Linked DNA regions of Frondihabitans sp. PAMC 28766. The protein of the gene in region 2 interacts with the protein of the main gene of each other region in a pairwise test. Links are inferred from orthologs where the notes say so. Each region holds a gene or a part of one and is shown on either strand. Other genes may lie near its edges.

What was found.
Region 1: the proteins of secA (region 2) and secG interact in binary tests that used the Escherichia coli proteins (3 or more experiments, as listed by UniProt). The link is inferred for Frondihabitans sp. PAMC 28766 from one-to-one orthologs.

What each region holds. Positions count from the first base shown.
Region 1 is NZ_CP014513.1:2,640,955-2,654,922, reverse strand. The notes cover bases 5,364-8,183. They hold secG (preprotein translocase subunit SecG), read left to right. Parts: upstream 5,364-6,557; coding sequence 6,558-6,809; downstream 6,810-8,183. Other genes in these bases: AX769_RS12745 (glucose-6-phosphate dehydrogenase assembly protein OpcA), read right to left, coding at 8,097-8,183; pgl (6-phosphogluconolactonase), read right to left, coding at 7,245-8,015; AX769_RS12755 (RNA polymerase-binding protein RbpA), read left to right, coding at 6,809-7,183; pgk (phosphoglycerate kinase), read left to right, coding at 5,364-5,697. Also shown: excinuclease ABC subunit UvrC, read left to right, coding at 1-535; RNase adapter RapZ, read left to right, coding at 611-1,492; DNA-binding protein WhiA, read left to right, coding at 1,554-2,534; AX769_RS12780 (superoxide dismutase), read left to right, coding at 2,689-3,312; gap (type I glyceraldehyde-3-phosphate dehydrogenase), read left to right, coding at 3,427-4,431; more of pgk, read left to right, coding at 4,486-5,363; more of AX769_RS12745, read right to left, coding at 8,184-9,041; zwf (glucose-6-phosphate dehydrogenase), read right to left, coding at 9,038-10,594; AX769_RS12735 (glucose-6-phosphate isomerase), read right to left, coding at 10,678-12,276; tal (transaldolase), read right to left, coding at 12,273-13,400; tkt (transketolase), read right to left, coding at 13,426-13,968. UniProt on the Escherichia coli protein: Subunit of the protein translocation channel SecYEG. Overexpression of some hybrid proteins has been thought to jam the protein secretion apparatus resulting in cell death; while this may be true it also results in FtsH-mediated degradation of SecY.
Region 2 is NZ_CP014513.1:3,724,376-3,738,960, forward strand. Bases 5,317-8,753 are described here. They hold secA (preprotein translocase subunit SecA), read right to left. Parts: upstream 8,379-8,753; coding sequence 5,517-8,378; downstream 5,317-5,516. Other genes in these bases: AX769_RS25450 (Rv3235 family protein), read left to right, coding at 5,317-5,364; hpf (ribosome hibernation-promoting factor, HPF/YfiA family), read right to left, coding at 8,504-8,753. Also shown: AX769_RS17885 (LLM class flavin-dependent oxidoreductase), read right to left, coding at 1-567; bcp (thioredoxin-dependent thiol peroxidase), read left to right, coding at 822-1,298; AX769_RS17900 (hypothetical protein), read right to left, coding at 1,655-2,092; AX769_RS17905 (WhiB family transcriptional regulator), read left to right, coding at 2,278-2,526; AX769_RS17910 (sensor histidine kinase), read right to left, coding at 2,771-4,267; AX769_RS17915 (helix-turn-helix domain-containing protein), read left to right, coding at 4,332-4,634; more of AX769_RS25450, read left to right, coding at 4,771-5,316; more of hpf, read right to left, coding at 8,754-9,202; AX769_RS17935 (ComF family protein), read right to left, coding at 9,359-10,018; AX769_RS17940 (GerMN domain-containing protein), read right to left, coding at 10,113-11,795; MtrAB system histidine kinase MtrB, read right to left, coding at 11,792-13,420; AX769_RS17955 (glycerophosphoryl diester phosphodiesterase membrane domain-containing protein), read left to right, coding at 14,481-14,585. UniProt on the Escherichia coli protein: Required for protein export, interacts with the SecYEG preprotein conducting channel.

The DNA.
Region 1 (13,968 bases), 1.1 Mb from region 2 along the record:
GCGTCTCGACGACGAACTGGCGCCGGTCGAAGAGGTGGGGGAGCAGCGGAAGCGCTTCGCCTACCGTCCGAACCTGCTCATCGTCGACGGCGGGCAACCCCAGGTCGCGGCCGCCCAACGGGCCATGGACGATCTGGGCGTGACGGGCATCCAGCTGTGCGGCATCGCCAAGCGGCTGGAGGAGATCTGGCTGCCCGATGACGACTTCCCCGTGATCCTGCCGCGCAACTCCGACGCGCTCTTCCTCATCCAGCGCATCCGTGACGAGGCGCACCGCTTCGCGATCACCTTCCAGCGGCAGAAGCGGAAGCGCGACATCGCAACGCAGCTGGCCGAGATCCCGGGCCTCGGCCAGGCGCGTACCACCGAGCTGCTCAAGCACTTCGGCTCGGTCGCGCGCCTCAAGAAGGCGACGGCCGACGAGGTCTCCGAGGTGAAGGGCATCGGCCCGACGCTGGTGCGGAGCATCATCGACACTCTCCACCCGCTCACGAGCGAGGCACCGTCCGATGCCGAGCAGTTTTCCGCAGAGTAGGGCGCGACACGCCGACTAGGATCGGTTCATCCTCCGAGACCACGATCCTCCGAGACCACGAGAAGGGCGGTGCCTGTGAGCGACGCTTCCGAGCAGCAGGACGTCCTCATCGTCACGGGCATGAGCGGCGCCGGCCGGTCGACGGTGGGCAACGCCCTCGAAGACCTCGGCTGGTACGTCGTCGACAACCTCCCCGCTCAGATGCTGCGGCCGCTCATCGACCTCGCCGAGCGCGCCGGCGACTCGCTGCCGAAGATCGCCGCTGTGGTCGACGTGCGCGGCGGTCGGCTCTTCTCGGAGGCGCAGGAGGCTGTCCGGGCGCTGAGGGAGTCGATGCCCACGAAGGTGCGCGTCCTCTTCCTCGACGCGACCGACGCCGCCCTGGTGCGGCGGTTCGAGCAGGTGCGTCGCCCGCACCCTCTCCAGGGCGGCGGCACCCTGCTCGACGGCATCCTGGCCGAACGCAGCCGCATGGAAGAGCTGCGCGAGACCAGCGACATCATCATCGACACGTCCGAGCTCAACATCCACCAGTTGGCCTCGTCGATCACCGAGAAGTTCTCGGGGCCCGAGACCGCGGGCGTCCAGGTCACGGTGCTGAGCTTCGGCTTCAAGTACGGCATTCCCGCCGACGCCGACATGGTCGGCGATGCGCGCTTCCTGCCCAACCCGTTCTGGGTGCCCGAGTTGCGCTCGCAGAACGGCCTGGACGCCCCCGTCGCCGAGTACGTGCTCGGCCAACCCGGCGCGCGCGAGTTCATCGAGGCCTTCGGCGCCGCCCTCGAGCCGGTCATGGCCGGCTATCAGCGAGAAAACAAAAGGCACGCTACGATCGCCATTGGCTGCACGGGGGGCAAACACCGGTCGGTGACCCTCGTCGGCGAGCTCGCGGCTCACCTCCGCGGCCTGCCGGGTGTGGCCGTCAGCGTGAAGCACCGCGACCTGGGCCGAGAGTAGCCGCCCGCACGATTCTGGCAGCCGCACGCCCGATCCGCCCCCGAACACGTAAGGAACCGTCTTGGCACAGACCGCCGACGTCAAAGAAGAACTCGCTCGCGTCGAGGTGTCGAAGACGACGACCCGGGCGGCCGAGGTCGCCACGGTGCTCCGCTTCGCAGGCGGCCTGCACGTCATCTCCGGCCGCATCGCCGTCGAGGCCGAGCTCGACAGTCCGCAGGTGGCGCGGCGCGTGCGCAAAGACCTGGCTGAGCTCTACGGTGCTCGCAGCGACGTCTCCGTCATCGCCGCGACCGGCCTCCGCCGCACCAGCCACTACCTCGTCCGCATTCACGAGGCGGGCGAGACCCTCGCGCGCCAGACCGGTCTGATGGACGCCCGCCGCCGCCCCGTGCGCGGCCTTCCCAACCGCCTGACCACAGGATCGAGGGATGACCTCGCTGCCATCTGGCGCGGCGCCTTCCTCGCGCAGGGCACGCTCACCGACCCCGGGCGCTCTGCCGCCCTCGAGGTCGTCTGCCCGGGCAACGAGGCCGCTATGGCCCTCGTCGGCGCAGCAGGGCGTCTCGGGATCGCTGCGAAGGCTCGCGAGGTGCGGGGCGTCCACCGGGTCGTCATCCGCGACGGCGAGGCCATCAGCGCCATGCTGACGCAGATGGGCGCCGTGAAGAGCGTCCACGAGTGGGAGGAGCTGCGGCAGCGCCGCGAGGTGCGAGCCACCGCGAACCGTCTCGTCAACTTCGACGACGCCAACCTCCGACGCTCGGCCCAGGCCGCCGTCGCCGCGTGCGCCCGAGTCGACCGCGCGATGGAGATCCTCGGCGACGACATCCCCGAGCACCTTCGCTACGCGGGCGAGCTGCGCCTCGCGCACCGCGACGCGAGCCTCGACGAGCTGGGCCACCACGCCGACCCGCCGATGACGAAAGACGCCGTGGCGGGGCGGATCCGTCGCCTCCTGGCGATGGCCGACAAGAAGGCCTCCGACTTGAACATCCCCGGCACCGAGGCCAACCTTCCCGCCGATCTCGAGCTGGACTGACGGCCCAGGCTCGTAGGACGACCCCCTTCGGTCGGGGTTTGCTGAGCGTTCGCGAAACGAGCGATCACCGTTTGCTGAGGCGTCACTACACTGACAACGTCCCCCGAAGTGGTGCTCTGGTGCGCCACGGGCCCCGCGAGCGAGGAGAACACCGATGCTTGAATACACCCTGCCCGACCTTCCGTACGACTATGCGGCTCTTGCTCCGCACATTTCGGCTCAGATCATGGAGCTGCACCACGACAAGCACCACCAGACCTACGTCACCGGTGCGAACACTGCGAACGCGCAGCTCGCCGAGGCCCGCGAGTCGGGCAACCTCGGAGGCGTCAACAAGCTCGAGAAAGACCTGGCCTTCAACCTCGGCGGCCACGTCAACCACTCGATCTTCTGGACGAACCTCTCGCCCGACGGCGGCGACAAGCCCACCGGCGACCTCGCCTCGGCGATCGACGACCAGTTCGGGTCGTTCGACAAGTTCACCGCGCACTTCACCGCCACCGCTCTCGGCGTGCAGGGCTCCGGCTGGAGCGTGCTCGCGTACGACGTCCTCGGCCAGAAGCTCAGCATCTTCCAGCTCTTCGACCAGCAGGGCAACGTTCCCTTCGGCCTCGTGCCGCTTTTGATGCTCGACGTCTGGGAGCACGCCTACTACCTCGACTACAAGAACGTCCGCGCCGACTACGTCAAGGCGTTCTGGAACATCGTCAACTGGGACAACGTCCAGGCCCGCTACACCGCAGCAGCCTCCAAGACCCAAGGCCTCCTCGTCTTCTAGCCTCGTCGTATCCTGCGGCCTCTGCGCTACTGTCGTAGAGGCCCAAAGCTCCCCACTGTGAAGCCCCAAGCCCCGCCACGAGCGCCTCAGGCGCCATGAAAAACTGGAGAACCATTGAGCGTCAAGATCGGTATCAACGGCTTCGGCCGAATCGGCCGCAACTACTTCCGCGCAGCCCTCGCCAAGGGCAGTGACCTCGAGATCGTCGCCGTCAACGACCTGACCGACAACGCGGCTCTTGCCAACCTCCTCAAGTTCGACTCGATCACGGGCCGCCTCGACGCGACCGTCGAGCTCGACGGCGACACCATCGTCGTCAACGGCAAGCCCATCAAGGTCTTCGAAGAGCGCGACCCCGCCAACCTGCCCTGGGGCGAGCTGGGAGTCGACATCGTCATCGAGTCGACCGGCTTCTTCACCAAGGCCGCCGATGCGCAGAAGCACATCGACGCGGGCGCCAAGAAGGTCATCATCTCCGCTCCGGCCACCGGCGACGACATCACCATCGTCCTCGGCGTGAACGAGTCGGGCTACGACCCGGCCAACCACCACATCATCTCGAACGCGTCGTGCACCACGAACAGCCTCGCGCCCCTGATGAAGGTCTTCCTCGACAACTTCGGCGTCGAGCGCGGCCTCATGACGACGGTGCACGCTTACACGGCCGACCAGAACCTCCAGGACGGCCCGCACAAGGACCCGCGTCGTGCACGCGCCGCGGCCCTCAACATCGTGCCGACCTCGACCGGTGCCGCGAAGGCCATCGGCCTCGTGATCCCCGAGCTGGCGGGCAAGCTCGACGGCTACGCCCTCCGCGTCCCGGTGCCGACCGGCTCGATCACCGACGTCACGCTCGAGACGAGCACACCCGTCACGGTCGAGCAGATCAACGCGGCCTACAAGGCGGCTGCCGAGGGCGACCTCAAGGGCATCCTGCTCTACTCGGAAGACCCGCTGGTGTCGAGCGACATCCGCACCGACCCGCACTCGTCGATCTACGACTCTGGCCTGACCAAGGTCATCGGCAACCTCGTCAAGATCACCTCGTGGTACGACAACGAGTGGGGCTACTCGAACCGCCTCGTCGACCTCGCCGAGTACGTCGCAGCCAAGCTCTAGTGCCGACACACGACGGGCTACGTACCGAACGCACGAATCGATAGGCAGCAACTCATGGCTCTCCGCACCCTCGAGTCCCTCGGCGAACTCGCCGGCAAGCGCGTCATCGTCCGCTGCGACTTGAACGTGCCGTTGAAAGACGGCGTGATCACCGACGACGGCCGCGTGCGCGCTTCCCTGGGCACCCTCCGCACCCTGATCGGCGCCGGCGCCCGCGTCGTCGTCATCTCGCACCTCGGCCGCCCCGACGGCGAGCCCAAGCCCGAATACAGCTTGGCTCCCGTCGCTCTGCGACTGGGCGAACTCCTCGGCACCCCCGTGGCGTTCGCCCCGTCGACGACCGGCACCGAGACGGCTTCCGCCGTCGAGGCACTCGCCGACGGCGAGATCCTGGTGCTCGAGAACCTCAGGTACCAGGCCGCCGAGACCTCGAAGAGCGATGAGGAGCGCCAGGCCTTCGCTCGCGAGCTCGCCGCGTTCGGCGACGTGTTCGTCTCGGACGGCTTCGGCGTCGTGCACCGCAAGCAGGCCAGCGTCTACGACCTGCCGCAGCTGCTGCCCAGCGCGGCGGGCTCGCTGATCGAGACCGAGCTCGGTGTGCTCGACCGCCTCACCGAGACGCCCGAGCGCCCCTACACGGTCGTGCTCGGAGGCTCGAAGGTCTCCGACAAGCTCGGTGTCATCGAGCATCTGCTGCCGCGGGTCGACAACCTGCTCATCGGCGGCGGCATGCTCTTCACCTTCCTCGCGGCCCAGGGCCATGCGGTCGGCAAGAGCCTGCTCGAGGCGGACCAGCTCGATCGCGTGCGCGGCTACATCGCCGAGGCCGAGTCGAAGGGCATCCGCCTCGTGCTGCCCACCGACGTGGTCGTGGCATCCGGCTTCGCGGCCGACGCCGACCACGAGACGGTGGCTGCCGACGCCATCGACTCGACGACGTTCGGCGATGCCGGCATCGGCCTCGACATCGGTCCCGACACGGCGGCCGCGTTCGCGGACATCGTCGCGTCGTCGAAGACCGTGTTCTGGAACGGCCCCATGGGCGTGTTCGAGTTCCCGGCCTTCGCCGCCGGCACCAGGACGGTCGCCGAGGCACTGACACACGTGGACGGTCTCGGCGTCGTCGGGGGAGGCGACTCGGCCTCGGCCGTTCGCGCCCTCGGCTTCACCGACGACCAGTTCGGGCACATCTCCACCGGAGGTGGCGCCAGCCTCGAGTTCCTCGAGGGCAAGAAGCTGCCAGGCCTGGAGGTCCTCGGATGGTAACCGCACGACGCCCGTTCATCGCCGGCAACTGGAAGATGAACCTCGACCACCTGCAGTCGATCGCCTTCGTCCAGAAGCTCGCCTGGAGTCTCAAAGACGCCAAGCACAACTTCGGAGACGTGGAGGCGGCGATCTTCCGCCGTTCACCGACCTCCGCAGTGTGCAGACGCTGATCGACGCGGACAAACTCGAGCTGGAGCTGGGGGCGCAAGACCTGTCGGACAACGACGATGGCGCCTTCACCGGCGACATCTCCGGGGCGTTCCTCGCCAGGCTCGACGTGAAGTACGTCATCGTCGGCCACTCCGAGCGCCGCATCGTCCACGGCGAGACCGACGAGGTCGTCGCGGCGAAGGTAACGGCTGCGCATCGCAACGGCCTCATTCCCGTGATCTGCGTCGGCGAGACGGCCGAAGACCTCGAGAAGCACGGCCCGAGCGCCGTTCCCGTCGCTCAACTCGGCGCTGCCCTCGAGTGGCTTCCGGCCGGCGGCGAGATCGTCGTGGCCTACGAGCCGGTGTGGGCGATCGGCTCCGGCCAGGCGGCGACGCCCGACCAGGCCGAGCAGGTCTGCGCGGCCCTCCGCGACACGCTCACCGAGAAGCTGGGGGCCGACCAGGCCGCGGCGACCCGCATCCTGTACGGCGGCTCGGTCAAGTCGGGCAACGTCGCGTCGTTCATGCGCGAGCCCAATGTCGACGGCGCTCTCGTCGGCGGCGCGAGCCTCGACATCACCGAGTTCGCGAGCATCGTCCGCTACCAGAACCACGTCGGCGTCTAGACCCGACGGTGCCGGGCGCGGCATTTCGCCTCCGCCCGGTTATAATCGTTAGCGGCCCGAAACGCTCGAAAGGTTTTCCGTGCAAATTCTCCAAACCGTCTTGTATGTCGTGCTCGGTATCACGAGCCTTCTGCTGACGCTTCTCATCCTGCTGCACCGCGGTCGCGGTGGCGGGCTCTCCGACATGTTCGGCGGCGGGGTGACCAGCAACCTCGGCGCGTCCGGTGTTGCTGAGCGGAACCTCAATCGCATCACAGTCATCCTCGGCCTCGTGTGGTTCGCTTCCATCGTGGTCCTGGGGCTCATCACCAAGTTCACGGCGGGATCGTAATGGCATCAGGCGGCAGTGCAATCAGGGGTTCTCGCGTCGGCGCAGGCCCCATGGGCGAGCAGGATCGGGGGTTCCACGCCGAGCGAATCACCGTCTCCTACTGGGATGCCCTGGGCAACGAGGTCGTGCGACACTTCGCGGCGAACGTGCCCGAAGAGGAGATTCCCGAGACGGTCGACTCGCCGTCCACCGGCCTTCCTGCCGGGCGTGACAAAGACAACCCCCCGGTCGTCGCCAAGCTCGAGCCGTACAAGACCCACCTCGCGTACGTGAAAGAGCGTCGCACCGAAGAAGAGGCTGCTCAGCTCCTCGACGAAGCCCTTCAGCAGCTTCGTCAGCGTCGCGGCAAGATCCCGACCCCGGCGAAGAAGTAGGCGGCAGCACACCAACGACGAAGGCCCCGAACGAATGTTCGGGGCCTTCGTCGTCGTCGATCTAGTAGGTCGAGGCGATGAGCTGTTCGGGCACCTCGGCCGCAGCGTCCCGGTCGACGAAGAAGACCGTCCGCTTGCGACCCTTGACCCCGGCGACAGGCACCTGGTCGGCACCGGCGCCCGCGAGAGCGAGGCCGAGCGAGGCCGCTTTCTCGGCACCGGCGAGGATCATCCAGACGCGCTGCGAGTTGTTGATCGCCGGCAGGCTGAGGGTCAGGCGCTCGGGCGGCGGCTTGGGGGAGTCATCGATGGTCAGCACAGTGGGCGACGTCTGCAGCACCTGCGGCTTGTCGGGGAAGAGCGAGGCGACGTGACCGTCGGGCCCGACACCGAGCAGCGTGATGTCGAAACGAGGCGACTCGTCGTCGGCCTGAGCGTGCTCCTTCAGCGTGGCGACGTACTGCGAGGCCGCCTCGGCGAGGTCGGCAGCGTCGTCGGTATTCGCCATGCGGTGGACGTTCTCGGGCAGGACGCCGATGTGGTCGAGCAGGTCGACGCCGTTCTGGCGATCGTTGCGGTCGTCCGAGTCTGCGGCGACGAAGCGCTCGTCGGCCCACCAGAACGACACCTTCGACCAGTCGACGCTGTCACGCGCCTCTGACCGGTTGATCGCGGCGAGCACCAGGGTGCTGACCGAACCGCCGCTGAGCACGACGGACGCGTAATCCTGCTCTTCGATGACGTCGATGATCTTCGTGATGAAGCGAGCGGCGACCGAGGCCCCCAGGGATTGCTTGTCGGGGTGAACCAGCACCCGGCGTTCATTCGTCACGTCTCAGTAGCCTCTATTACTGTCGTGACCTGTCAGGATGACAGGTCGAACTGCGTCAAACAGATGTCGCCTGGGTCTGCGTCACGGCTGGTCAGCACGGAGCAGGGCGACGCCGCTCTTGACGACATTGCCGAAGAGCGAGTCAGGGTCGAGTCTACGGAGTTCTTCGGCCAGGCAGTCGCGCAGGCCGCGGCGTGGCAGCGACAGGTCGTGCGTCGGCTGTTCGGGCTGCGAGAGCGTGGCGACGTCGACGAGCGAGCGCTCGAGCTCGATCGGCCCGGATGCTCGCACGAGCTTCACGCCGTGGATGCCACTCGAGCCGGTCGCGCGCGACGTGAGCTCGTGCTTGACGGGCACCTCGAGCTGCAGACGCAGCCAGGCGGCCAGCAGCAGCGTCGAGGGGGAGTCGGCGGCGCCGGACACCTCGACCGCGGTGACCGGCTCGTACGGCGGCTGGTCGAGAGCCGCCGCCAGCTGCGTGCGCCAGAGGGTGAGCCGCGTCCAGGCGAAGTCCGTGTCGCCCGGCTCGTAGGTCGAGGCCAGGTCGATGATCGACTGACGCGGGTTGCTCTGAGCGGCCGCGTCGGTGATCCTGCGCTGCGCGATTCGGCCGAGAGGCGACTCCGAGACGACCGCGGGCGCCTTGCCGGGCCACCACGCGACGACGGGGGCGTCGGGCAGCAGGAGGCCTGTGACGAGCCCCTCCTCGTCGCGGGCGATGTCGCCATAAGCGCGCAGCAGGATGACCTCGCTCGCGCCGGCATCGCCGCCCACGCGGATCTGCGCGTCGAGCCGGGGCTCTTCGGCGGACAAAATCTCATCGGCGGTCGAGATCACGATGACCCGCATCGGGTGCTCGCGAGACGCCTCGTTGGCGGCCTCGATCGCCTCCTCTTCGTGGCCCAGGGTCGTCGAGATGACGAGGGTCAGCACGCGACCGAGGGCGACGACACCGCCCTCTTCGCGGATCTTGACCAGAGCCTTTGAGACTCGGCTGATGGTGCTGTCGGGCAGATCGACGATCACGGACGCCTCCAGGTACGGCCGTCGCGGGCCATGAGTTCATCGGCACTGTGGGGGCCCCAGGTGCCGGGACGGTACTGCTCGGGCTGCCCCTGGGCGGCCCAGAAGCGCTCGATCGGGTCGAGGATCTTCCACGACAGCTCGACCTCCTCGTGGCGGGGGAAGAGCGGAGGGTCGCCGAGCAGGACATCGAGGATGAGCCGCTCGTAGGCCTCCGGGCTGGCCTCGGTGAACGCGTGGCCGTAGCCGAAGTCCATCGTGACGTCGCGAACCTGAGTGCCGATGCCGGGCACCTTCGAGCCGAAGCGGAGGGTGACACCCTCGTCGGGCTGCACGCGGATCACGAGGGCGTTCTGCCCCAGCTCGGCGCCGTCGCCGAGGCCGAAGACGTTCTCGGGCACGCGCTTGAAGACGACTGCGATCTCGGTGACGCGGCGGCCGAGGCGCTTGCCGGCGCGCAGATAGAACGGCACGCCCGACCAGCGGCGCGTGGCGATCTCGAGCCTGATCGCTGCGTAGGTCTCGGTGACCGACTCGGGGTTCATCCCAGCCTCCTCCAAGAAGCCGAGCACCTTCTCGCCGCCCTGCCAACCGCCGGAGTACTGCCCGCGGGCGGTGCCCTCGGCGAGGTCGGCGGGGATGGTGACAGCCGAGAGCACCTTCTCTTTCTCGGCGCGAAGGTCGCGCGCTTTGAAGCTGACGGGCTCTTCCATCGCGGTGAGCGCCAGCAGCTGCAGGAGGTGGTTCTGGATGACGTCGCGAGCAGCGCCGATGCCGTCGTAGTAGCCGGCACGACCGGCCACGCCGATGTCCTCGGCCATGGTGATCTGCACGTGGTCGACGTAGTTGCTGTTCCACAGCGGCTCGTACATCTGGTTGGCGAAACGGAGCGTCAGCAGGTTCTGAACCGTCTCCTTGCCGAGGTAGTGGTCGATGCGGAAGACCGAGTCGGGCTCGAACACCGTCTCGACGACCGCGTTCAGTTCGCGAGCCGTCTCGAGGTCGCTCCCGAAGGGCTTCTCGATGACGACGCGTCGCCAGGGTTTCTCGCCGTGGATGTCGACGGTGTCGTCGGCGAGACCGGAGTCCCGCAGCTGCTCGGTGACGAGCGGGAAGAACTTCGGCGGGATCGAGAGGTAGAAGGCGTGGTTGCCCATCGTGCCGCGCTCGACGTCGAGTTCGTCGATGGTCTTCTTGAGCAGCTGAAAGGCCTCCGCATCGTCGAAGTCGCCCTGCACGAAGCGGATGCCCTCTTTGAGCTGGCGCCACACGTCCTCGTCGAAAGGCGTGCGCGCGTGCTGCTTGACGGCCTCGTAGACGACCTGCTCGAAGTCCTGGTCCTCCCACTCGCGCCGGGCGAAGCCGACGAGGGCGAAGCCCGGGGGCAGGAGACCGCGGTTGGCCAGGTCGTAGATCGCCGGCATGACCTTCTTGCGCGACAGGTCGCCTGTCACGCCGAAGATGATGAGGCTCGACGGGCCGGCGATGCGGTTGAGTCGTCGGTCGGAGGGCAACCGCAGAGGGTTGTACTCCGGCGTGATTTCCACCGGTGCCATGTGTTATCCGATTCCTTGCGTCATGAAGCGGTCAGGGTCGAGAGCGGGCGCAGGATCGACTCGACCCCGCGCCCGACCGCCCATCAGCGGAGTGCGCCGAGAAGCGCCGGCAGAGCCGCCGCCACGTCGGTGACGGTGAGCGTCAGCACCGGCCGGCCGTGCTCGGCCAGGACGGCGGCGTCACCGGCGGCCTGAGCCGCGACGAGGGTGCCGAAGGTGAACGAACTGCCGGGAATGGGCAGATCGGTCTCGGGCACCTGTGTGATCTGCAGGAACACGCCGGTGGCCGGCCCGCCCTTGTGGTACTGCCCGGTGGAGTGCAGGAAGCGCGGGCCCCAGCCGAAGGTGACGGGCCGCTCGGTGCGGGTCGCCAGGATGTCGCGCAGCTCGGCCAAGGCAGGGTTCGCAACACGGTCGACGTAGGCCTGGATCGCCAGGTAGCCGTCGTCGGTCAGGTGCTTCAGCAGACCGGCCACGGCGTCGTCGAGACCATCGCCGAGGTCGATTCCGCCGCGCGAGCGCACCTCGACGCCGTTCGCCGTGAACGCGGCGGGCGTCGGCGCGGGGGCGGAGTCGAGCAGAGCCCGCGTCGCCGCCTTGGCCGACTCGACATCGGGCTGATCGAACGGGTTGATGCCGAGAAGGCGACCGGCCACGGCCACCGCGTACTCCCACACCATGAACTGGGCCCCGAGGGATCCGGAGATCTCGACCTCGCCGGGGGCGACCTCGCGGGTCTCCTCAGTGTTGGCGACGAACCGGACGATCTGCACGTCGTGCAGACCCTCGGTGATCTCGGGCGAGTCGAGGTCGAGCACGACGGGCAGGAGCCCGCGGCCCTGCTTGCCGGTCGACTCGGCGATCAGCTGCTCGGCCCAGTCGGGGAAGCCCTGGATGTGCGTGCCGTCGGCCACGAGGCCGATCTTGTCGCGCAACGGGCTCGTGCCGGCCAGGACGGCCCCGAGCACGAGGCCCGGGTTGTCCGGGCGATCCTGCGACAGCTCGACCGTCACGGCGCCAGCCTCGGCCAGCAACTCTTCGATGTCGGCCCCCGCGAGGCCCGACGGGACGAGCCCGAAGGCCGAGAGGGCCGAGTAGCGCCCTCCGATCGCCGGGTCGGCGGTGAAGACGACGTAGCCCGCCTCGCGAGCAGACTGCTCGAGCGGCGAACCGGGGTCGGTGACGACGACGATGCGGTCGGCGATGTCGGTGTAGCCGGCATCGTGGAAGGCCTTCTCGAACGTCGCCCGCTGGCTCGCCGTCTCGACGGTCGAGCCCGACTTGGACGAGACGATGAGCACGGTGTGCTTCAGGTCGTCGTTCAGAGCGGCGAGCACCTGGCCCGGCTCGGTCGCGTCGAGGACGGTCAGCTCGACACCGGCGGTGCGAGTGATGACCTCGGGCGCGAGCGACGAGCCGCCCATGCCGGCGAGCACGAAGTGCGTCAGGTGCTTTTTGTGCAGCTTCTTACGAAGCTCGGCGATCTGCGCCACCAGGGGGGCGGAGACCGAGACGGCCTCCGTCCACCCCAGGCGTTTGGACGCCTCTTCTTCGGCCTCCGGGCCCCACAGAGCGGGGTCCAGACCCGTGATGCCGGACGCGACGAGGTCGCGCACCAGCGTCGGGACGACGGACTCGACTGCAGTCGCAGCATCGCCCGACGCGGTGATGGCTACTGTCACTTAGCGGCGTCCAGAGCGGCCGTCACGGTGTCGAGCAGCTCGTTCCAGGAGACGATGAACTTGTCGACGCCCTCGGATTCGAGCACGGCCACGACGTCGTCGTACGAGATGCCCTGAGCGGCGATGTCGTCCATCACCTTGTTGGCGGCCGCGTACGATCCGGTGATCGTGTCGCCGGTGATGACGCCGTGGTCGAAGGTCGCGTCGAGCGTCTTCTCGGGCATCGTGTTGACGACCTCGGGGGCGACGAGCTCGACCACGTAGGTGGTGTCGAGCACGTTGGGGTCTTTGACGCCGGTCGAGGCCCACAGCGGGCGCTGCTTGTTGCCGCCCTCGGCGAGGAGGCCCTTGGCACGCTCGGTCGCGAACGCCTGCTCGTACACCTCGTAGGCGAGCTGAGCGTTGGCCACGCCGGCCTTCGACTTGAGCGCCTTGGCCTCGTCGGTGCCGACTGCCTCGAGGCGCTTGTCGATCTCGGTGTCGACGCGCGACACGAAGAAGGACGCGACCGAGTGGACCTTCGACAGGTCGATCCCCTTGGCCTTGGCCTGCTCGAGACCGGTCAGGTAGGCGTTGATCACGGCGCGGTAGCGCTCGAGCGAGAAGATGAGCGTGACGTTGACGCTGATGCCCTCGGCGATCGTCGCGGTGATGGCTTCGAGGCCCTCGACGGTCGCCGGAATCTTGATGAGGACGTTCTCGCGGTCGACTCGGGAGTGGAGCGACTTCGCCTGCTCGATGGTCTTTGCGGCGTCGTGCGCGAGGCCCGGCTCGACCTCGATCGACACACGGCCGTCGAAGCCGTTCGTCGAGTCGTAGATCGGCTTGAAGATGTCGCACGCGTTGGCCACGTCGCTGGTGGTGATCTCGAAGACCGAGTCGGTCACGCCTTTGCCGGCCTTGGCCAGCTCCGCGACCTGGGCGTCGTACGCCTCGCCCTTGGCGAGTGCGCCGGCGAAGATCGTCGGGTTGGTGGTGACGCCGACGACGTTCTTCTCGGCGATGAGCTTCTGGAGGCCCTCGGACTGGATGCGCTCGCGCGAGAGGTCGTCGAGCCAGATGCTCACGCCGGCAGCGGAGAGCTGCGCGGTCGGGGTCGTTGCTGTGGTCTGGATGTCAGTCATTTTCTTCTCTTCTTCTTCTCGGGGCTCAGAGAGCGGCGAGTTCGTTGAGGGACTCTTTCGCGGCCGAGACGGCGGCCTCGGTGGTGATGCCGAACTTCTCGAACAGGGTCTTGTAGTCGGCCGAGGCACCGAAGTGCTCGATCGAGACGCTGCGGCCGGCGTCGCCGATGTAGTTCTTCCAGCCGAGTGCGATACCGGCTTCGATCGACACGCGCGCCTTGACCGACGACGGCAGGACGGACTCTTTGTAGTCGTCGCTCTGCTCGTCGAACCAGTCGAGGCTGGGGGCGGAGACGACGCGGGCGTTGATTCCCTCGCCGCGCAGCACCTCGCGTGCCTCGACGGCGATCTGCACCTCGGAGCCCGTCGCGATCAGGATCACGTCGGGGGTGCCGCCCGGGGCCTCGGCGAGCACGTAGGCGCCCTTCGAGACGTACTTCGCCGAAGCGAAGGTGTCGCCGGTGGCCTCGCCCTCGCCGCGCTCGAAGACCGGGAGGTTCTGCCGACTGAGGGCGAGGCCCTCGGGGCCGGAGAAACGCTGAAGGATCGTCAGCCACGCGTAGGAGGT
Region 2 (14,585 bases):
CGCCGAACGGGTGCTGCCGACGCCGCACCAGAGCCGATCGGCGAGGCCGGGGCTGTGCGGCTGGACGATGCCGCTGAACTCCTCGATTCCCCGTCGGCCCGGCGACTCGCTGACGAGGTCGCCCCGCACCAGGTTGCGGAAGCGAAGGAGGCGGTCGTAGCCGAGGTCCTCCTGGTCGGCGGTGTCGGGGTAGATCGCGTCACGGTAGAGGTCGAAGTTCATCGGGGTTCCCGCTGAGAAGCCGGGGTTGAGGCGGCCGCCGAGCAGGACGTCGACGGTGCCGAGGTCTTCGGCGAGGCGGAACGGGTTCTCGGCCCCGATCGGCGTGACCGCGGTGCCGAGCTCGATGCGGCTTGTCCGCTGCGATGCCGCAGCCATGATCGCGACGGGCGACGAGATGCCGGGCTGCAGGTGCCGGTGACGCAGCCACGCACTGTCGAAGCCGAGCTGCTCGCCGCGCTCGATCACCCGCAGGGTGTCTTCATGGCCGGCAGCCGGGGCCGCGGGGTCGAACGACCCGATCGTGAGGAAGCCGAGGCGCTGCAGCGGGGAACCATGGACGGGCATGCAGCAATTCTCGCAGGGACGGCTGGGGCCCGCAGACAAACAGAAAGGCCCAATCCACGTGGGATCGGGCCTGCCGGTGCACCCCCTCGGACTTGAACCGAGAACCCACTGATTAAGAGTCAGTTGCTCTGCCGATTGAGCTAGAGGTGCGTTGGCTGTGTGAACCGGAGTTCTGCAACCGAGGAACAACATTAGCATGAAGTCGGAGCCGGGCCGAACGGGTGCGGCACCAGTCATGTCACCGGAGGAGAACCATGTCAGATCGTCTCGAGGCGGGCCAGAAGGCCCCCGATTTCACCCTTCCCGACGAGACGGGCAAGCCGGTCTCGCTGCACGACTACCGGGGCGAGAAGGTCATCGTGTACTTCTATCCGGCGGCGGGCACGCCGGGGTGCACTACCGAGGCGTGCGATTTCCGCGACAACATCAACTCGTTGAAGTCGGCCGGCTACCAGGTGCTCGGTGTCTCGAAAGACACGACCGCTGATCTGGCGAAGTTCCGCGACGACCAGGGCCTCAACTTCCCGTTGCTGAGCGACCTCGACCTCACGGTGCACAACGAGTACGCGGCCTACGGCGAGAAGTCGCTCTACGGCAAGACGGTCACCGGCGTCATCCGCTCGACGATCGTCGTCGGCGAGGACGGCACCGTCGAGCTGCCGCTCTACAACGTCAAGGCCACGGGCCACGTGAAGTCGCTGCGCAAGAAGCTGGGGCTCGACGCGGCCTGACCTGGGGAGCGCGAGTCGTCAGGATCCTGTCGCCCCGTCAGGATCCTGCGTCTCGGCTCTGCTGCCAGGAGGATGTCTGCGCATGCCGAGGTAGTCCAGCCGCCCAAGCACCGCGTTTTTCCTCCCGGCTCAGTGTCGCTGCGGGAGGAAGCAGATGCGCGGGAGGAGAACGGTGCCGCCGTTCCTCCCGGCACAGTGCCGGCGTGCCCCTCATCCTCCTGGAGAGAGCGGCCCGTGCCGTTGTCCCTCCCCGGAGGTCGGCGCTTCCTCCCGAACGGACACTTCCTCCCTGGGGCAGACGGTTTTGGGGCGGACGGCCTCCCCGCGCCGCGAGCGGCGACCGCGGGTCTGCTGCGTTAGTCGCGGCGGTCGGTGACGGCGCGGATCGGCGGCGACACGAGCAGCGCGACGATCGCGACGGCCGGCACCACGAGCAGCCAGCCGACGACGGGCGCCGCGGTGAGGCCCTCGAAGCAGCCGAGGCCGATGGCGAACTGCAGCACCTGCCAGACGATGGAGGCGCCGCGCATCCACGCTCGGCCCTTCCAGGCGGCGACCACGATGAAGCCGAGCCAGACCGAGGCGACCGCCGCCATGACGATGACGGCGATACCGGCGGCGTACGAGACGGGCGGCGCGACGAACAGGTCGACGATGAACACCACGGTGATCACCGCGACCGCGACGAATTCGGCTGCCATCAGCACAATCAGCAGCCAGAGCAGAGCCGGGCGACGCCGCGACAGCTGTCGCCTGTCGCTGCCGTCGACTCCGCTTGCCAGTGGTCCAGTCACGCTGAAGGCCTCCCGTTAACCCCTTGATTTGGTCACACCAGTATGCGACCATATTCGAGGTCGAAGTGACGCGTACATCGCTGTGCGTGCCTCCCACATTCTTTTCTTTCCCCTCACAGAACGTCCGGCGTTTCGCTGTCCCATTCGGCATGCCCAGACGTGCGTTACCAAAGGAGTACCCATAGATGGATTGGCGTGACAAGGCCGCCTGCCTGACTGCAGACCCCGAGCTCTTCTTCCCCGTCGGGAACACGGGCCCCGCCGTCGACCAGATCGACAAGGCCAAGGCGGTGTGCGGTCGTTGCTCCGTCACCGAGACCTGCCTCCAGTACGCACTCGAGACGTCTCAGGACTCCGGCGTCTGGGGCGGCCTCAGCGAAGACGAGCGTCGCGCGCTCAAGCGTCGCGCTGCTCGCGCCCGTCGCGCCAGCTAGCTCTGGCCGATCAGCACACAACTCCAGAGATCACAGCAGTTGCGCCGGGGGCGCGTCACCAGCCGGTTTGTCGGCGGGTGACGCGCCCTTCGTGCGTCTGCCGCAGGTCGCGGCTGTCGCCGGTCGCGGCTGTCGCCGGTCGCGGCTACCTGTGCCCGCACAGCCTTACCTTTTCGGCACGTCCAGCCCTTTCAGACGGGCAGAACCTGCCGAAAAGGTAAGGGCACGCGGTGGCGAGCGCCGGCTACGCCGGCTGCTGCAGCCAGCGCAGTGGCACGTCGATCGTGACCTCGGTGCCTGAGCCGACGAGCGTATGCCAGTCGATGGTGCCCGCGAGCTCTCCCTGGATGAGCGTGCGCACGATCTGAGTGCCGAGCCCCGAGCCGACCTTGCCTTCGGGCAGTCCGATACCGTTGTCGCGCACTTTCACCGTGAGCTCGTCATCGGTGCGGTGCGCATTGATCTCGACGTCGCCGTCGCGACCGTCGAGGCCGTGCTCGACGGCGTTCGTGACGAGTTCGGTGAGCGCCAGCGCGAGCGGCGTCGCGTACTCCGACGGCAGTTCGCCGAAGCTGCCCGTGCGCTGCGGACGCACCGTGGTGTTGTGGCTCGAGGCGACCTCGGCGATCAGCATCAGCACCCGGTCGAAGACGGTGTCGAAGTCGACGTTCTGGTTGAGCCCCTCGGAGAGGGTGTCGTGCACGACGGCGATCGACGCGACACGGCGCATGGCCTGGTTGAGGGCATCGCGGGCGACGTCCGTCTGCGTCCTGCGCGCCTGGATGCGAAGCAGCGACGCGACCGTCTGAAGGTTGTTCTTGACACGGTGGTGGATCTCGCGGATGGTCGCGTCTTTCGTGATGAGTTCGCGCTCCTGGTGGCGCAGCTCGGTGACGTCGCGGCACAGCACGATCGCGCCGACACGCTCGCCCCGGTCGCGCAGCGGGATCGCCCGCAGCGACACGGTCACGCCTTTCGCCTCGACGTCGGTGCGCCACGGCGCACGACCGGTGACCACCAGCGGCAGCGATTCGTCGACGACGAGCTTGCCCGAGAGCAGCTCGGTCGTGACTTCGGCCAGGCTCTCGCCTTCGAGCTCGCCGAGGAAGCCCATGCGGTTGAACGCCGAGAGGCCGTTCGGGCTGGCGAAGACGACGACGCCGTCGACGTCGAGCCGCAGGAGGCCGTCGCTCGCGCGGGGCGCACCGCGTCGCGGCCCGGTCGGGGCGCCGAGGTCGGGGAAGTCGCCAGCTGCGATCATGGCGAAGAGGTCGTTGGCGCACTGGTTGAAGGTGAGCTCTTGGCGGCTGGGCGTTCGCGCCTCGGAGAGGTTCGTGTGGCGGGTGATGACTGCGACCGGGTGCTCGCTGATGTCGGGGCGGCTGGCCCCCAGGCGCCGAAGAACGGGCACGGCACGCACACGCGTCGGAGTCTCCTCGTACCAGTCGGGAGCCGCCGAATCGACGATCTGAGCCGTCTCGAACGCCTGACTGATCTGCGCGCGCCACTCGGGGCGCACCTCGTGCCCGACGAAGTCGCGGTAGAACAGCGTCGCCGAGCTCGACGGGCGGGCGTGCGCGACGGCCACGAAGCTTCCGGAGTCGGTCGGCACCCAGAGCACCATGTCGGCGAACGCGAGATCGGCCAGCAGCTGCCAGTCGCCGACGAGCAGGTGCAGCCACTCGACGTCGGCCTCCGACGAGAGGCCTTGGGCGAGAACGAGATCACTGAGCGTCGACACGTCGTTCAGCCTAACCGCCGCTCGCTCCATGGTCGCACCGCGCACGAGGGCCGATAATCGACGTATGGAGCCTCAGGATCGCGAGCGGCCCGACCGGCTCTTTCTCGCTGTTTCGCAGGTGGCCCAGATGCTCAGCCTCGACGATGGCGAGATCGAGGGACTCCTCGAGCGGGGCGAGCTGCGGGGTATCAGGATCGGGACGCGAGACGAGTGGCGCATCGAGCGCAGCGAGCTCGACTCCTACATCGAGGCGAAGTACGAGGAGGCTCGGCGATCCGCCCTCTTCAATGGCTTCGACTTCGGAGCCGTGTCCGACTTCGACCAGCGTCGAAGGCCCACCCCTCCCCCGTCGGACGACATCGACTGAGGCTTTCTTCTCTCGCCTAGAAGCAGTTGTCCACAGAATTCGACATGGCGGCGTGTCGATCCCTTCGAATGTCATATGTTGATGCTACGCCCGTCGCAGCGGGGCGCTCAGTCCGTTCACGAGCGAGAGCAGCACCATGACCATCTCGACGACCGCCGAGTCGAATCTCCCCTTCCCTCCCCTTCCCCTGGGCGCCCACCCGCCGGCCGGCAATGATGCCACCGCGCCCGGGGTGACTCCCCCGAGCCTGCGGGCGGTGCCCCGCGACGAGAGCCCGGAGGAGCCCGACGACGCAGGCGACGGTGGCAGCGTCGGCCCGTCCGCGGACACGGCCACGGACACGGCCACGGCCACGGCCACGGCCACAGCCACGCTCGCGGCCGCGGCAGTCCTGCCCGACCCACGGCCGCTCGTGACGAACCTCGCTCGGTGCGTGATCGAGATCCTGGCCGGGGCTCGCGACATCGAGCAGATCGCCCGGTGGGTCTCCGACGAGGTCTACCGGCACCTGCTGAAGCGCTGCGTGCTCGCCACGCGTGCCCGAAGCGCCCGCAGCGCGTCGGCCCCGCGCCCGACGTTCTCGGTCGGCGCTGTTCGGCTCACCGAGCCCGATGCGGGCGTCGTCGAGGCGGTCGTGGTGATGCACGGGCGGGCACGCAGCCGTGCCGTCGCAATCCGGCTCGAAGCGATGGGGGCACGCTGGCGCGCGACCGCGATCCACGTGCTCTAGTCGGTGAGACCTCGTCTTTCGGCCGACGTCCCAGCGCCGCGGCGCGGGGACCTCGGCCGAAAGACGAGGTCTCTCTGAACGACGAGCGGCGGGTACGCACAGCAGAGGGGCCCCGGCGAACCGAAGCCCCTCTGGCGCGCAGCCGCGAGCGGCTACTTGCGCTTCTGCGAGCGACGCTCGGCGCGGTTGTTGGCCGGCTCGTCGGTGGCGGTGGTGGTCTGGCCGAAGGCGCCGCGCTTGGCGGGCTGACCGTCGCCACCAGAGGCCTCGGTCGAGCCGGAGGTCGCGCGCGCTGCCGCGATCTCGGGGTCGGCCAGGCGCTCGGTCACCTCTTGCTGACGCTGAGCGCGGGCCGTCTCGGCCTTCTCGAGGTGACCGCGCTGGTCGCGCACCTCGACCTCACCCTCGGTGTTGGGTGCCGAGAAGTTGAGCACGGCGTCGGCGTTGTCGCCTTCGCCGAGGCCCTTCGCCGCGATGATCGGGCCGTGATCGTGGCCCTCGTGGCCGACCATGCTCTGCACCTCGACCTCGAGGTTGAACAAGAAGCCGACCGACTCTTCGCGGATCGCGCCCATCATGTTCTGGAAGAGCGCGAAGCCCTCGCGCTGGTACTCGACGAGCGGGTCGCGCTGAGCCATCGCACGGAGGCCGATGCCGTCTTTCAGGTAGTCCATCTCGTAGAGGTGGTCGCGCCAGCGGCGGTCGATCACCGAGAGCACGACCTTGCGCTCGAGCTCGCGCATGGCCGAGTCGCCGAGCGACTCCTCGCGGGCGGCGTAGGCGACGCGTGCGTCGGAGAGGATCTCCTTCTCGAGGAATTCGCGAGTGGCCTTGCCCTTCGAACCCGCCTCGGTGATGACTTCGTCGATGGTGATCGAGATCGGGTAGAGCGTGCCGAGCTCGGTCCACATCGCGTCGAGATCCCAGTCGTCGGGGTTGCCCTCGCCGGTGTGCGACTCGATGACCTCGTTGATGACGCTCTCGAGGAAGTTTTCGGCGCGGTCCTTCAGGTCGTCGCCCTCGAGGATGTGACGGCGGTCGGAGTAGATCGCCTCGCGCTGGCGGTTCAGCACGTCGTCGTACTTCAAGACGTTCTTGCGGATCTCGGCGTTGCGCCCCTCGACCTGCGACTGGGCCGAGCGGATGGCCCGCCCCACGATCTTGTTCTCGATGGCGAGGTCGTCGGGCACGTTGCCGCGGCCCATGAGCGACTCGGCCGCACCGGAGTTGAACAGGCGCATGAGGTCGTCGGTGAGCGACAGGTAGAAACGGCTCTCGCCAGGGTCGCCCTGGCGGCCCGAGCGGCCGCGCAGCTGGTTGTCTATCCGGCGGGACTCGTGGCGCTCAGTGCCGAGCACGTACAGGCCACCCGCGTCGCGCACCTTGTCGCCTTCCTCCTCGACGGCCGTCTTCTTCTCGGCGAACACGTCGTCCCACACGGCCTCGTACTCGTCGGGGGTGTCGACCGGGCTGAGCCCGCGCGAATTCATCTCGGCGACGGCGAGGAACTCGGCGTTGCCGCCGAGCATGATGTCGGTGCCTCGACCGGCCATGTTCGTGGCGACGGTGACGGCGCCGAGGCGACCGGCCTGGGCCACGATGGCCGCCTCTCGAGCGTGGTTCTTCGCGTTGAGGACCTCGTGCTTGATGCCCTTCTTCGCCAGGAGCTTCGAGAGGTACTCGCTCTTCTCGACGCTCGTGGTGCCGACCAGCACCGGCTGGCCCGCCTCGTTGCGCTCGGCGATGTCTTCGGCGACCTGCTCGAACTTCGAGGTCTCGTTCTTGTAGACGAGGTCTGTCTGGTCTTTTCGCACCATGGGCCGGTTGGTGGGGATGGCCACCACGCCGAGCTTGTAGGTCGACATGAACTCGGCGGCCTCGGTCTCGGCCGTGCCCGTCATGCCCGACAGCTTTTTGTAGAGACGGAAGTAGTTCTGCAGTGTGACCGTGGCGAGGGTCTGGTTCTCGGCCTTGACCTCGACGCCCTCCTTCGCCTCGATCGCCTGGTGGATGCCCTCGTTGTAGCGCCGACCCGACAGGATGCGGCCGGTGTGCTCATCGACGATCAGCACCTCGCCGTTGATGACGACATAGTCTTTGTCGCGCTTGAACAGGGCGTCGGCCTTGATCGCGTTGTTCAGGAACGAGATGAGCGGGGTGTTGGCCGACTCGTAGAGGTTGTCGATGCCGAGGTAGTCCTCGACCTTCTCGATGCCGGGCTCGAGCACGCCGACGGTGCGTTTCTTCTCGTCGACCTCGTAGTCGATGTCGGCCTGGAGGCGGCGTGCAAGAGTCGCGAACTCGGCGAACCAGCGGTTGGCCTCGCCGTTCGACGGGCCGGAGATGATGAGCGGGGTGCGAGCCTCGTCGATGAGGATCGAGTCGACCTCGTCGACGACGGCGTAGAAGTGGCCGCGCTGCACCATGTCGGCCGCCTGCCACGCCATGTTGTCGCGCAGGTAGTCGAAACCGAACTCGTTGTTCGTGCCGTACGTGATGTCGGCGGCGTACATCTCGCGGCGCTCGGCCGGCGTCTGGCCGGCCAGGATGCAGCCGGTCGTCATGCCGAGGGCGCGGAAGACGCGCCCCATGAGCTCGGACTGATAGCTGGCGAGGAAGTCGTTGACCGTGATGACGTGAACGCCGCGCGAGGCGATGGCGTTGAGGTAGGCCGCCGTCGTCGCGACGAGCGTCTTGCCCTCGCCCGTCTTCATCTCGGCGATGTTGCCCAGGTGGAGGGCGGCGCCGCCCATCAGCTGGACGTCGTAGGGACGCATGCCGAGCGTGCGGGTTGCGGCCTCTCGGATAGCGGCGAAGGCCTCGGGCAGGAGGTCGTCGAGCGACTCGCCGTTCGCGTAGCGCTCGCGCAGCTCTGCGGTCTCGGAGTGGAGCTCGTCGTCGGTGAGGCTCTTGAAGTCCTCTTCGAGGTCGCCTATGGCCTTGGCGTACGCCTTCAGCTTGCGGAGCGTACGACCCTCGCCGACGCGAAGGACCTTCTCGAGAACATTGGCCACGGAAACTCCCAAAGTGTGTGGTGCTGATACCAGCCCGTGATCTTACCAAGCCTAGTGACCGCTGCCCTGGGAGGCGGCTCGGCTCCGTGCCGAGCCGCCTCCCAGGGCGCGAACGGAAGGAACGGTCAGCTGACGAGGCCGCCGCGGATCGCCATCTCGGTCTCCTGGCGCACGGGCGCCTGGTCGTCGAGGCCGATGACCCCGTAGTCCCAGCCCTTGCGCCGGTAGACGACACTGGGGCGGCCCGACTCGGAGTCGGTGAAGAGGTAGAAGTCGTGCCCGACGAGCTCCATGTAGTAGAGCGCGTCGTCGACCGTCATCGGGGTGGATGAGAAGACCTTCGTGCGGATCACGACGGGGCAGTACTCGTCTTCGAGTTCTGTCTTGTCGTCGGGCACGCTCTCGACCACGCCGGTGCGCACCTGCTCGAGGGTCTCTGCCGAGGCCGGCGTGATGCCGGTGTGGCTGAAGTCGGCCGCCGAGGCCTCGTGCAGCGACGTCGGCCGATGCTGGCCGCGGTGCACCTTGCTGCGATCTTTCGCTCGTCGCACGCGTTCGAGCAGGCGACCGATCGCCAGGTCGAACGCGACGTACTTGTCGGGCCCGCTCGATTCGGCCCGCACCAGCGGGCCCGGGCCGATCAGGGTCAGCTCGACGCGGTCGTCGCCGGACTGCCCGGACGACTTCTCGTTGTGCCGTGTGACCTTGATCTCGAAGGCGAGAGCGCGCGGCGCGAGAGCTGCGACCTTCTCGGACTTCTCGGTGGCGTATTCGCGGAACCGATCGGTGATCCCGACGTTTCGACCCGTTACGGAAATGTCCATGACGTTCTCCCAGCCACTCCAGCGTGCCGCCGTTCGTGTAGGCGGTAGTGCTTTCACGCCTCGTCTGCCCACCGTAACGAGGTGGACGCTCACGTGTCACGTGATGTTCTCCGATTCGCCCGACTGTGACGTCATTCACACGAGAGACCGGCGACATCACACGCCCTTCTCAGACATGAGCGGCGTGGCGGCCACGCTCGCCGCCCCGACGACATCGGCGCCGGCCGAGCGCGCTGCCCGGACGGCCTCGGCGAGGCTGGCCCCGGTCGTCGTGACGTCGTCGACGACGACCACGCGCCGCCCGGCGAGGCGAGGCGAGGCCCGCATGCTGCCTCGCCGGGCGTCGGCCCGCTCGGCCCGCGACCGATGCTTCTGCGACCCCGTGGCGCGCAGGATCCGCAACCCCGGCCGGAAGGGCACCCTCCCTGCGGCCTTCAGCAGCAGCTCGACGGGCTCATAGCCGCGCACCCGCCGCCCCCGGGCCGACCCCGGCACCGGCAGAACCTCGGCGTCGGGCCAGGGCTCGAGCGCCCGCGCCATGGCCGGGCCGAGGGGCCGGGCGAGCCGGAGGCGGCCCTGCTGCTTGAAGGCGAGCACGACGTCGCGCACCATGCCCTCGTAGGTCAGGACCGTTCGCAACGGTGTGCCGTCCGGCAGCCGCGTGACGTGCGCCGGCGGAGGCGAGGCGAGCGTCGCACGGCACCGGGTGCAGAGCTCGACGTCGGCGCGGCCGCAGCCGGCGCAGTCACAGGGCGAGACGAGCGCGAGGGCGCCTCGGAGGGAGTCGACCAGCCAGGGCGGAAGAGAACGGGACATGGCTCGAAGGTGGCAGCCATGGCATCCTGCGGCGCCGTGAAGAACGAATCTGTGGACGACCGGCGGTTCTCCACAGGCCGATCGGGAGAGGACGTCAGCGCTGCGTCGCGAGCAGTTGCGCGGTGATTCCGGTGTCTTCCCAGCCGTTGCCGCGCGGCTCGAGGATGCCGCCGTCGGACGTCAGGACGCGCACGCGGTCGACCCCGTTGCCGCCCACGATGTCGACGCCGGTGCCCGTCGGGCGGCCGAGGTCGGTGGACTCCCCGCCCACGTCGTGCTCGGAGACCATCGAGTCGCCGGCGTTGTCGGTCGACAGCGTGGCGACCGTCAGCTCGTCGACCCAGGTGACGGCCACGGGGGTGCCCGTCGGCGCCGTGATGTCGAGGGCGTCGCCGAGGCCTGTCGGCACGTGCTTGCTGTCGCGGAGGATCGCCGCGACCAGGAGGCGGGTGGTGCCGTCGGCGTCGAGCAGCATCGCGATGCGGGTGCCGTCGCGCGAGATCTTGAAGGCGACGAGCTGTTGGTCGGCCGGCAGCGAGGTCGTGATCGTGTGCGGGGTGCCGTCGATGCCGTAGGCGGTGATCGAGCGCGGATCGGTCGACTGGGCCGACCAGACGTAGCCGAGGCTGTCCATGGTGGGCGCCACGAGCCCCGGCCTCGGGTCGAGTTTCGTGGTCGTGCCGTTGCCCTGCACGGCGGAGACGCCGACCGCGGTGCCGACGGCCGCGACGCCCTCTTTGGCGGAGTACTCGACCGAGGTGGGGTGCAGCGCGACGACGGCCTTCGAGAGCCCGCTGATCTGCGCGACGCTCGTCGACGACCCGAAACCGAACTCGTCTTTCACCAGGATCAACGGCCGAGCGTCGACCGGAGGGTCGGTCGACGCGACCGAACCCGCGTCGTCGGGGATCGAGAGGTGCGCGCCGTCGACGCTGATGTCGACGGCACTGACCGTGGCCACCGTCGAGAAGCTCGCGACGAGCTGGGCCCGCATGCGGGATCGCTCGGTGGCGTCGGCCGACCCGGCATCGCCCGAGAGGTCGACGTGGGCCGTGCCCGAGTCGATCGTGACCGAGTCGAGGGCCAGCTGCGTGCCCTCGGGGAAGGCCGACACGACCGCCCCCCGCAGCCACTTCGAGGGCCCGGCCAGCAGCGCCTCGGCGATGCGGGTCGTGGTCGACGACCGCGCCAGGAACCAGCGCTCGTCGGGCACCAGGTAGGTGTACGTCGGGTCATAGAAGTACACCGCGTGCGGGCGGAAGACCAGGTCGAAGTTGGCCGTCGTCAGCACGATGCCGGGTGGCGCGTACGACAGGCGCCACTCGGTGCCGACCTTCTGCAGACGGAAGGTCAGGGTGGAGTTCGTCGACGGCTGCGACTCGGTGTAGTGGCCGCTGGCATCGACCGTCGCCGCCGTCTGCACCGTGTAGGTGACCTGTGTGGGCGACTGCGCGGTGACGGTGCCCGAACCCTGCCGCACGATCACGCTGGCCCGCGGGTTCCACTTCGCCGCGAACGACTTGGTGAGGTATTCGCGAGCGACCCCGTAGTTGCTCTGCGAACCGGTGCCCGCCTCGATGAAGTCGCGCACGATGCGCTCCTGGTCGCTGCCCGCGACGGGGCCCGACGGCAGGTACTCGATGTCGCTCTGCACGTTGCTGGTGATCTTCTGGCCGGTCTGCACGCCGCCGCCGGAGGGCAGGTTGGCGCAGCCGGCGAGCGCGACAGCCAACAGGATGCCGAGGGCGACGGCGACCGCGCGGCGCGGACGAATCACGAGGCACCCCCTTCGAGAACGGGCCGGTCGAGCGCTGCCGCGTCGGCATCGGGCCAGTCGACACCGATCGGAGACGACAGGATCAAGGCGCCGTGCGTCCGCGGCAGGGTCACGACGAACCGCGTGCCGATGCCGAGTGCCGAGCGAACCTCGAGACGACCGCCGTGCAACTGGGCGTCCTCACGGCTGATCGAGAGGCCGAGTCCGGTGCCGCCGATGCTGCGCTGACGCGAGGGGTCGGCCCGCCAGAACCGGTCGAAGACCCGCTCGACGCTCTCCGGGCTCATGCCGACCCCGTGATCGTCGACGGCGATCGCGACGGCCTCGGCGTTGCTGTCGACCGTGACGACGATCGTGCGACCCTCACCGTGCTCGATCGCGTTGCCCAGGAGGTTGCGCAGCACCCGCCGGACCCGCCGAGGGTCGACCTCGGCCTCGAAGTAGCCGCCCCGGCCGTCCACCGAGATCTGCGAGCCCGCGCTGGCCGCGAGCGGGCCGAACTCCTCGACGCTCTCTTCGACCAGGTGCACGAGCACGACCGGCTCGATCTCGAGTTCGACGGCGCCCGCGTCGAACCGCGAGATCTCGAGCAGGTCGGCGAGCAGCAGCTCGAACCGGTCGACCTGGGTGTGCAGCAACTCGGCCGTCCGTGCCGAGGGGGCGTCGAAACCATCTCGATTGTCGAACAGCAGGTCGCCGGCGAGCCGGATCGTGGTGAGCGGGGTGCGCAGCTCGTGCGACACGTCGGAGACGAACCGCTGCTGCATGCGCGAGAGGTCGGCGAGCTGCTCGATCTGTCGCTGCATCGCGTCGGCCATGCCGTTGAAGGAGCGGCCCAGGGTGGCGATGACATCCTGCCCCGCCTCGGGGATCCGCTCTTCGAGGTGGCCGGCGGCGATCTTCTCGCTCGTCTCGGCCGCCACCCGGATCGGCCCGACCACCAGCCGCACCACCACGTAGGTGATCGCGGCGATCAGCAGCACGAGCGCGATCGAGCCGATGGCGAGGGTCTGCTGCATGAAGTCGAGCGTCTTCTGGGCGTCGCTCAGATCGTAGACGAGGTAGAGCTCGTACTGGCCGGCGGTGGGCACGTCGAGAGTCGACCCCACGGCGAGACCCGGCTGGGTGCCCTGACTGGTCGAGAGCGACACGGCCTGGAAGTGCAGCGAGTCGGTGTTCTTCTCGACGGCCGCCCGGAGCTCTTTGGAGATGGCCGAGTTGGGGAAGTCGGGGCTCGCGATGTTCTGGATGGTCTGGCTCGTGGTCTGGCCCGGCGAGCGCAGGATCGCGATGCTCGTGCCGCCGGGGCTCGACGTCGACGACAGGATCGCCGACTGGGCCTGGTTCTGCAGGCCGTCGAGCTCGACCTGGTTGTTGTCTTCGGTCGCCGTGGCGGAGTCGAAGATGCTCTGCGCCAGCACGGTGGCGCGCTGCGACTCGGACTCGATCTGCTGGCGGCGCTGCTCGTAGATGTTGTTGCTGATCGAGATCGAGATCGACGCGCCGATGACCGTCACTGCGATCCCCGAGAGGATCACGGTGATCGCGATCGTGCGGAACTCCAGCGACGAGCGCCACAGCCCGAGCACCCGGCGAGGCCAGCTGCGCCAGCGCAGCGATCTCACGGCTGTGCCCTCACGGTGTCGACCTCTCGGTGGCCCTCATGCCGTGGCGCTACGACGCACTCGTGCCGGCCCGGTAGCCGACTCCGCGCACGGTGCTGACGATGCGCGGGTTGTCGGGGTCGTGCTCGACCTTCGCGCGGAGACGCTGCACGTGCACGTTGACCAGCCGTGTGTCGGCCTTGTAGTGGTAGCCCCAGACCTGCTCGAGCAGCATCTCGCGCGTGAAGACCTGCTGCGGCTTCGACGCGAGCGCGAGCAGCAGCTCGAACTCGAGCGGGGTGAGGTTGATGACCGCGTCTCCGCGACGCACCTCGTGCGCCGCGACGTCGACCGTGAGGTCGCCGACAGCGAGGGTGTCGCCCGACTGGTCGGGCGCCGGTCGCAGCCGCGTGCGGATTCGCGCGACCAGCTCTTTCGGGTTGAACGGCTTGACGACGTAGTCGTCGGCCCCGACTCGAGGCCGCGCACCACGTCGGTGGTGTCGCTCTTGGCCGTGAGCATGATGATCGGCACGCCGCTCTCGGCACGGATGAGGCGACAGACCTCGATGCCGTCGATGCCCGGCAGCATGAGGTCGAGCAGCACGAGGTCGGGCTGGGTGCTCGTGTAGGCGGCGAGGGCTGCGGCGCCGTCGCCGCAGAACGACGGCTCGAACCCCTCGGCGCGAAGCACGATGCCGATCATCTCGGCGAGGGCGGGATCGTCGTCAACCACCAGGATGCGCGGGTTCATGGTCTCCAGAGTCGGTACAGGTGCGACCACAGTAGCGAATGGAGCCGAGGATCAGGGGTACCGCCCACGGCGATCGGCCCGAAAGCGGGTCGCGGTGGAATCATGGACCAGCCGATGAGGGTCATGGGCGCGACGAAACCCCGGGGGAAGCCATGAGCGACGACCGCTACAACGGGCCGCCGCCCGGCTACGGGCCTCCTCCGGGTTGGGGCCCGCCGCCCGGCGCTCAGCCCCCGGGATATGGCGGGCCGCCCTCCGGGTTCGGGCCGCCTCCCGGCTATGGGCCGCCGCCCTGGGGCCCTCCTCCCCGCCGGCCCCGAAGCCGGGCGTGATCCCCCTCCGCCCCCTGCAGGTCGGCGACGTCCTCCGCGGCTCCTTCGGGGTGATCCGCCGCAGCCTCCGCACGACGGTCGGCACGGCCCTGCTGTTCGTG